One region of the Sphaerisporangium sp. NPDC051017 genome, then DNA from elsewhere that is predicted to be linked to it. Evidence: riboswitches for the same ligand, from Rfam matches in the RefSeq annotation. Region 1 holds a riboswitch; each other region holds the start of a gene.
The links. Region 1 has a riboswitch for glycine ahead of gcvT (glycine cleavage system aminomethyltransferase GcvT). Riboswitches for the same ligand answer to the same signal wherever they lie in the genome.
Positions count from the first base shown of each region.

Region 1 (2,256 bases):
TCGACCAGGTCGTCCGGGCCGGGGGCCAGCCGGTGCTGCTGCCCCCGGCGGGTGACCCGGCGCCGCTGGTCGAGCTGCTCGACGGGCTGATCGTGGCGGGCGGCGGGGACGTCGATCCGGGGCGGTACGGGGAGGAACCGGCGGAGCACACCGGCTACGTCCGGAAATTTCGGGATGAGGCTGAGTTTGGGCTGGTCGGTGCCGCTCTGAAGGCCGAACTGCCGTTCCTGGGCATCTGCCGGGGCCTCCAGGTCCTGAACGTCCGCCTCGGCGGCGCCCTCCACCAGCACCTGCCCCACGTGACCGGCCACAGCGCCCACGCCCCCGTCCCTGGCCGCTACGGCCAGATGCCCGTACGCCCGGAGCCGGGCACCAGGCTCGCCGAGATCCTCGGCACCGGCCCCGTCGACACCGCCCACTACCACCACCAGGCGGCAGCCCGCCTCGGCGAGGGCCTGATCGTCACCGCCACCGCCGAGGACGGCACCGTCGAGGCCGTCGAACTCCCTGGCCACCCGTTCACGCTCGCCGTCCAATGGCACCCGGAGACCGGCGATGACAACACCCTCTTCCACGCCCTCATCACCGCCGCCGCCACCTAGCCCACCCTGACCGGGGAGGGAGTGGCCGCCGCTGGGCATGGACAGGAGGGCAGGCATTGGTAGGGTGGGCGAGAACACCGATGATCCCGTGCGGGAGAGAGTCCTGACATCCGGTCAGGACCCCTGAAGGAGCAAGTCCTCCCCGCGAACCTCACAAGGCAAAGGACCGCGCGGGCAAGGTGATCTCTGGAAAGCAGGCCTCCTCCGGGGGCCTCGCCGAAGGTGAAAGTCCGGCAAAACCCGGGCGAAACTCTCAGGCACCGATGACAGAGGGGGAGGATGCTCTCATCCAACCCTGTCTGAGGTGCGCATCATGTCCAGACCCACACCGCTCCGCGAGGTGCACGAGACCCTCGGCGCGACGCTCACCGACTTCGCCGGCTGGCTGATGCCGTTGCGCTACGGCAGCGAATCCGCCGAGCACAACGCGGTGCGCACGGCCGCCGGCCTCTTCGACCTCTCCCACATGGGCGAGATCTTCGTCACGGGCCCGCAGGCGGGCGAGGCGCTGGACCACGCGCTGGTCGGCAATCTGTCCGCGCTGGAGCCCGGCCGCGCCCGGTACACCATGATCTGCGCCCCCGACGGCGGCGTCCTGGACGACCTGATCGTCTACCGCCTGGCGGGCGAGGAGTTCATGGTCGTCGCCAACGCCTCCAACTACGCGCGCGTCGCCGCCGAGCTGACCGAGCGCTCCACGGACTTCGACGCCGAGGTCGACGACCGCTCCGACCAGTACGCGCTGATCGCCGTCCAGGGCCCCCGCGCCCAGGAGATCCTCGCCACGCTCACCGACGCCGACCTCCCGTCGCTGAAGTACTACGCGGGCCTGCCCGGCACGGTCGCCGGCGCCGAGGCCCTGATCGCCCGCACCGGCTACACCGGCGAGGACGGCTTCGAGCTCTTCGTCGCCGCCGCCGACGCCGTCCCCCTCTGGCAGGAACTCACCAAGGCGGGCGACGCGTACGGGCTGCGCCCCGCCGGTCTGTCCGCCCGGGACACGCTCCGGCTCGAAGCCGGCATGCCGCTGTACGGCAACGAGCTGAACGCGGGGCTCACCCCCTTCGACGCGGGCCTCGGCCGCGTCGTGAGGTTCGACAAGCCCGGCGACTTCGTCGGCCGCGCGGCCCTGTCGCCGCTGAAGGACATCCCGCCGCGCCGCCGCCTCACCGGGCTCGTCGCGCGGGGCCGCCGAGTGCCGCGCCACGGATATCCCGTGGTGCTGCTGACGGACGGCACCGTCGTTGGAGAGGTCACCAGCGGCGCGCCCTCGCAGTCCCTCGGCAAGCCGATCGCGATGGCCTACGTGGACACCAACGTGTCCGAGGGGCTCGCGGTCGACATCCGTGGTAGCCATGAACCGGTCGACGTGGTTGACCTGCCTTTTTACCGGAGGAGCAAGTGAGCAGCATTCCCGAGGAGCTCAGCTACACCAAGGAGCACGAGTGGGTCGCCGGTCTGGACGACGGCCTCACCGTGACCGTGGGCATCACGGCGTACGCCGCCGAGTCGCTGGGTGACGTCGTCTACGTCCAGCTCCCCGAAGCGGGCGCGACCATCGAGGCGGGCGACGCCGTCGGCGAGGTCGAGTCGACCAAGTCGGTCAGCGACATCTACGCGCCGGTCGGCGGCGAGGTCGTCGAGGTCAACCAGA
Region 1 is NZ_JBFBCI010000004.1:90,203-92,458, forward strand. It holds gene AB0M95_RS05710 (gamma-glutamyl-gamma-aminobutyrate hydrolase family protein) at 1-602, shown strand, start outside; glycine riboswitch at 684-781, shown strand; gene gcvT (glycine cleavage system aminomethyltransferase GcvT) at 916-2,007, shown strand; gene gcvH (glycine cleavage system protein GcvH) at 2,004-2,256, shown strand, end outside.

Region 2 (2,256 bases), on a different contig from region 1:
CGCGGGCCAGGACGGTGTCGAAGAACGCGTCGTGGACGACCTCGACGCCGCCGCCGCGCAGCCCGGCCGCCAGGATCGCGGCGTGCCGGTGGACGCGCTGGGCGATGCGCCGCAGGCCCTCGGGGCCGTGGTAGGCGGCGTACATGCCGGCGATGACGGCCAGCAGGACCTGGGCGGTGCAGATGTTGCTGGTGGCCTTCTCCCGGCGGATGTGCTGCTCGCGGGTCTGCAGGGCCAGCCGGTAGGCGGGGCGCCCGTCGGCGTCCTGCGACACGCCCACCAGGCGGCCGGGCATCTGCCGCTGCAGGCCCTCGCGGACGGACATGTAGGCGGCGTGCGGGCCGCCGAAACCGAGCGGGACGCCGAAGCGCTGGGAGGAGCCGACCGCGATGTCGGCGCCGAGGAAGCCGGGGGCCTCGGTGAGCGTGAGCGCGAGCAGGTCGGCGGCGACGACGACCAGCGCGCCGCGGGCGTGGGCCTCGTCGGCGACGGCGCGGAAGTCCTTCAGGCGGCCGCTCGCCCCGGGGTACTGGACGAGGACGGCGAACAGCTCGCCCTCGGGCAGGCCCTCGGAGAGGTCGGCCTCGGCCAGCTCGATGCCGAGCGGCTCGGCGCGGGTGGCGAGCACGGCCTTGGTCTGCGGGAGGGTGTCGGCGTCCACGACGAACACCGGGCTCTTGGCGCGGCCGGCGCGGCGGGCCAGCGTCATCGCCTCGGCGGCGGCGGTGGCCTCGTCCAGCAGCGAGGCGCCGGCGACGTCCAGGCCGGTGAGGTCGCTGATCATGGTCTGGAAGTTGAGCAGCGCCTCCAGGCGGCCCTGCGAGATCTCCGGCTGGTAGGGCGTGTAGGCGGTGTACCAGCCGGGGTTCTCCAGCAGGTTGCGCCGGATGACCGCGGGGGTGATCGTGTCGTGGTAGCCAAGCCCGATCATCGAGGTGAGCACCCGGTTTCGGGAGGCCAGCGCGCGCAGCTCGGCGATGGCCTCGGTCTCGCTCGCCGCGCCGGGCAGGTCCAGCGGGCCCTCGGCGCGGATCACCTCGGGGACGGCGACGGCCACCAGGTCGGCGACGGAGGCGTAGCCGACGGCCTCCAGCATGCGCGCCTGCTCGGCGTCGGCCGGGCCGATGTGCCGGGTGGCGAAGGGCGGTGCGGACAGGTCGCGAAGCGGTGACCGATCGGTCATGGATGCCCTCCAGTGGGGTAGAGACCGGCGCGTGGCACGCGCGTTTGCCGTCTCCCCCTCTGTCGGCGCGGTGCGATCACCGCGACCTGAGAGCTTCACCCCCCGCGGGGGCTTGCACCGTCGGTGAGGCACGCCTGGCGGGCATGCCTGCTTTCCAGAGTCGCCTCACCCGCGCGGTACGTGAGCCTGAGAGATTCCGGGGAGGTTGCTCCTTCGGCGCCCGGGTCGCTCACCGGTGCCGCGGCCGCGGCACCGGCCCGCTCCCCGGGACTCTCCCGCGCGGGGTCGTAAGCCTTCGGCTCAACTGTACCGTCCCGCCCCTGGTAGGGGGTTACCCCAGTCCCCGCACCCCGTTGCTCGGCCCGCCGGCCTGCGGGTTCGCCATGCGCGGCCCCACACCGCGTACAACTGCGACCCCCTGCCCCGGCCCCCGGTAGGGGTGCGGGCCCGTTCAGCCCGTCTTGCGGGCCTTCCTGCGGCGAGCCAGCTCGTCACCCGGGTGATCCTCCGCGGAATCCGAGGCGGCCGGCTCGACCCGTTCCCCCGGCAGCTCCGCCAGGGACCCCTCGACCTCGCGCCAGACGCCGCCGAGGGCGATGCCGAACACACCCTGGCCGCCCTCGAGCAGGTCGATCACCTCGTCGGCCGAGGTGCACTCGTAGACGCTCACTCCGTCGCTCATCAGCGTGATCTGGGCCAGGTCGTTGACCCCGCGGTCGCGCAGGTGCTGCACCGCGGTGCGGATCTGCTGGAGCGACACCCCGGTGTCGAGCAGGCGCTTGACCACCTTGAGCACGAGGATGTCGCGAAAGCTGTAGAGCCGCTGGGAGCCCGAGCCATGGGCCGCCCGCACCGACGGCTCGACGAGCTGGGTGCGGGCCCAGTAGTCGAGCTGCCGGTAGGTGATGCCGGCCGCCGAGCAGGCCGTCGGGCCGCGGTATCCCACGTCGGCGGGCAGCGACGCCGGCCGCTCGTCGAACAGCAGGCCCTGCTCTCCCGCGCGCTCCCGCGCCGACCGGCGCTGGGCCGGATCGTGCTGGCCGGCCGTCTTTCCCTCGCCGCTGCTGACCGCC
Region 2 is NZ_JBFBCI010000011.1:101,542-103,797, reverse strand. It holds gene gcvP (aminomethyl-transferring glycine dehydrogenase) at 1-1,183, opposite strand, end outside; glycine riboswitch at 1,348-1,471, opposite strand; gene AB0M95_RS12680 (MerR family transcriptional regulator) at 1,635-2,256, opposite strand, start outside.
Region 2: it holds a riboswitch for glycine, as region 1 does, so the genes downstream of both, gcvP (aminomethyl-transferring glycine dehydrogenase) here and gcvT (glycine cleavage system aminomethyltransferase GcvT) in region 1, are expected to answer to the same signal.

Region 3 (2,256 bases), on a different contig from region 1:
TGTGCTGTTCGCGGGTCTGCAGGGCGAGGCGGTAGGCCGGATGCCCGGCGGCGTCGACGGAGACGCCGACCAGCCGGCCTGGGAGGGAACGCTCGAGGCCGTTGCGGACGGCGAGGTAGCCCGCGTGCGGGCCGCCGTAGCCGAGGGGGACGCCGAAGCGCTGGGTGGTGCCGCAGGCGATGTCGGCACCCAGGTCGCCGGGGGAGCGGACGAGTGTGAGGGCGAGGAGATCCGCGGCGATCGTGTACTTGGCGTCCTGGGCGTGCGCGTACTCGCCGAGCCGGCGGTAGAACGAGTCCTCGCGCAGCGCTCCGGACGCGCCGGGGTACTGCACGACGACCCCGAACACGTCGTCGGGCAGGTCGCCGGCCAGGTCGCCGGCCAGGTCGCGCACGTCCATGTCGATGCCGACGGCCTCGGCTCGCATCCGCACGAGCGCGATCGTCTGGGGCAGGCACTCCGCGTCGAGCAGCAGCCGGTTCGACCGGGACTTCGACGTCCGCCGCATCAGCAGCACGGCCTCGGCGACCGCGGTCGACTCGTCGAGCATCGACGCGTTCGCGGTGTCCAGGTCGGTCAGGTCCGCCACGGCGGTCTGGAAGTTCAGCAGCGCCTCGAGCCGGCCCTGGGAGATCTCTGGCTGATATGGGGTGTACGCGGTGTACCAGGCGGGGTTCTCCAGCACGTTGCGCCGGATCACCGCGGGGGTCACGGTGTCGTGGTAGCCGAGCCCGATCATCGAGGGGAGCACGGCGTTGGCTGCGGCGATCTCGCGGAGCTCACGGGTGGCCTCGGCCTCGGACACCGCGGTGGGCAGGGCCAACGGCTGAGAGGTGCGGATCGCCGGAGGGACTGCGGCGTCGACGAGCTCGTCGACGTCGCCGAAGCCGCACTCGGCGAGCATCTTGCGCTGATCCGACTCGGACGGGCCGATGTGACGGCGTGCGAAGGACGTCATGAGGGCTCCCAAAAATCGCGCCCGGCGGGTGCCGGTGCGGGAGCCCCCTCTGTCGTTGGCCTGAGAGATTCACCGACGTGCCGAGGGCACGGTCCGGCTTTCACCGTGGGCGAGGCGCGTCGGGCGCCTGCTTTCCAGAGTGGCCTGGCCTTGAGCGGTGTAGGTGCCTGAGAGATTGGCGGGGTTCTTGCTCCTCCGGCGCCCGCCCGACGTCGTCGTCGTGGGCGAGTCTCTTCCGCTCGGGCTCGTGCGGCCCGATGTGAACTTGTGACGGCGACTCTACGGGCGCCGCACCGTCCCGTCTAGACCCGAACGTTCGGCTCTCCGAACGTAACTCGTGTGTGAGCGGGTGTTCGGCCCTGAATGCCGGTCGTCGAGGTATCGAGTAGCCCGTTCGGTTTGCCGATCGATTATCAGGATTGGCCACGGGTGATCCACAGTGTGGCGGGGCGCAAGCTCGTGACCTGCGCCAGCGGGCGGGTCCGTCGCGCCGCCTCGACGCCCACTCGGTGGTGGCTTCGCCGGGACCGGTTCGGCGAGGAGGTCGGCCATCGCCGAAAGCATTCAGCGAACCGCTCATATGGCCTCTACCGTTCGGAGAACCAAACAAATATCGCCTCAGACCGTTGCGTTGTTCGGTGTTGATGGCTTACTGTCCACGACCATGAACAGCCCCTCCCGGCGCCCCGACGTTCGCCGCGCCGGTTCCCCCACAGTGGTGGTCGTCATCGGAACCTTCGACACGAAGGCCGAAGAGCTCGGAGTGCTCGCCGACGAGATCGAGGCCCAGGGCGCGACCGCTGTTCTGATGGACACGTCTGCTCGGTTGACCGAACGCCCCTCGGCGGATGTGATCGCCCGGCGCACCTTCATCGACCAGGAACAGGTCGCCGCTGCAGCAGGCAGCACGAGCGCCGCGATCAGCGCTCTTCCCCGTGGTGAGGCGGTGTCCGCGCTCCGAGCCGGCGTCACGGCCCTGCTGGAGCGGATGGTCGCCGAGCGTTCGGTCGACGGGGCCGTCTGCATGGGCGGCGCGGGCACGCACATCGCCGGTCCTGCCTTCCAACGGCTCCCGCTCGGCTTCCCGAAACTGATCATCTCGCCGCTGGCCTCCGGCGGCAGGACCTTCGAGGCCTACGTTGGCATCAAGGACGTCGCGGTTCTCCACTCGGTCGCCGACATCATCGGGGTCAACTCGGTGACCAGCGGGGTCTACCGGTCGGCGGCGGGATACATCGTGGGCGCCGCCCGTCACGTCGGCGCGGAACCGCCATGGGCCGAACGGACCTCGCCGACCA
Region 3 is NZ_JBFBCI010000029.1:24,113-26,368, reverse strand. It holds gene gcvP (aminomethyl-transferring glycine dehydrogenase) at 1-958, opposite strand, end outside; glycine riboswitch at 998-1,106, opposite strand; gene AB0M95_RS22730 (Tm-1-like ATP-binding domain-containing protein) at 1,623-2,256, shown strand, end outside.
Region 3: it holds a riboswitch for glycine, as region 1 does, so the genes downstream of both, gcvP (aminomethyl-transferring glycine dehydrogenase) here and gcvT (glycine cleavage system aminomethyltransferase GcvT) in region 1, are expected to answer to the same signal.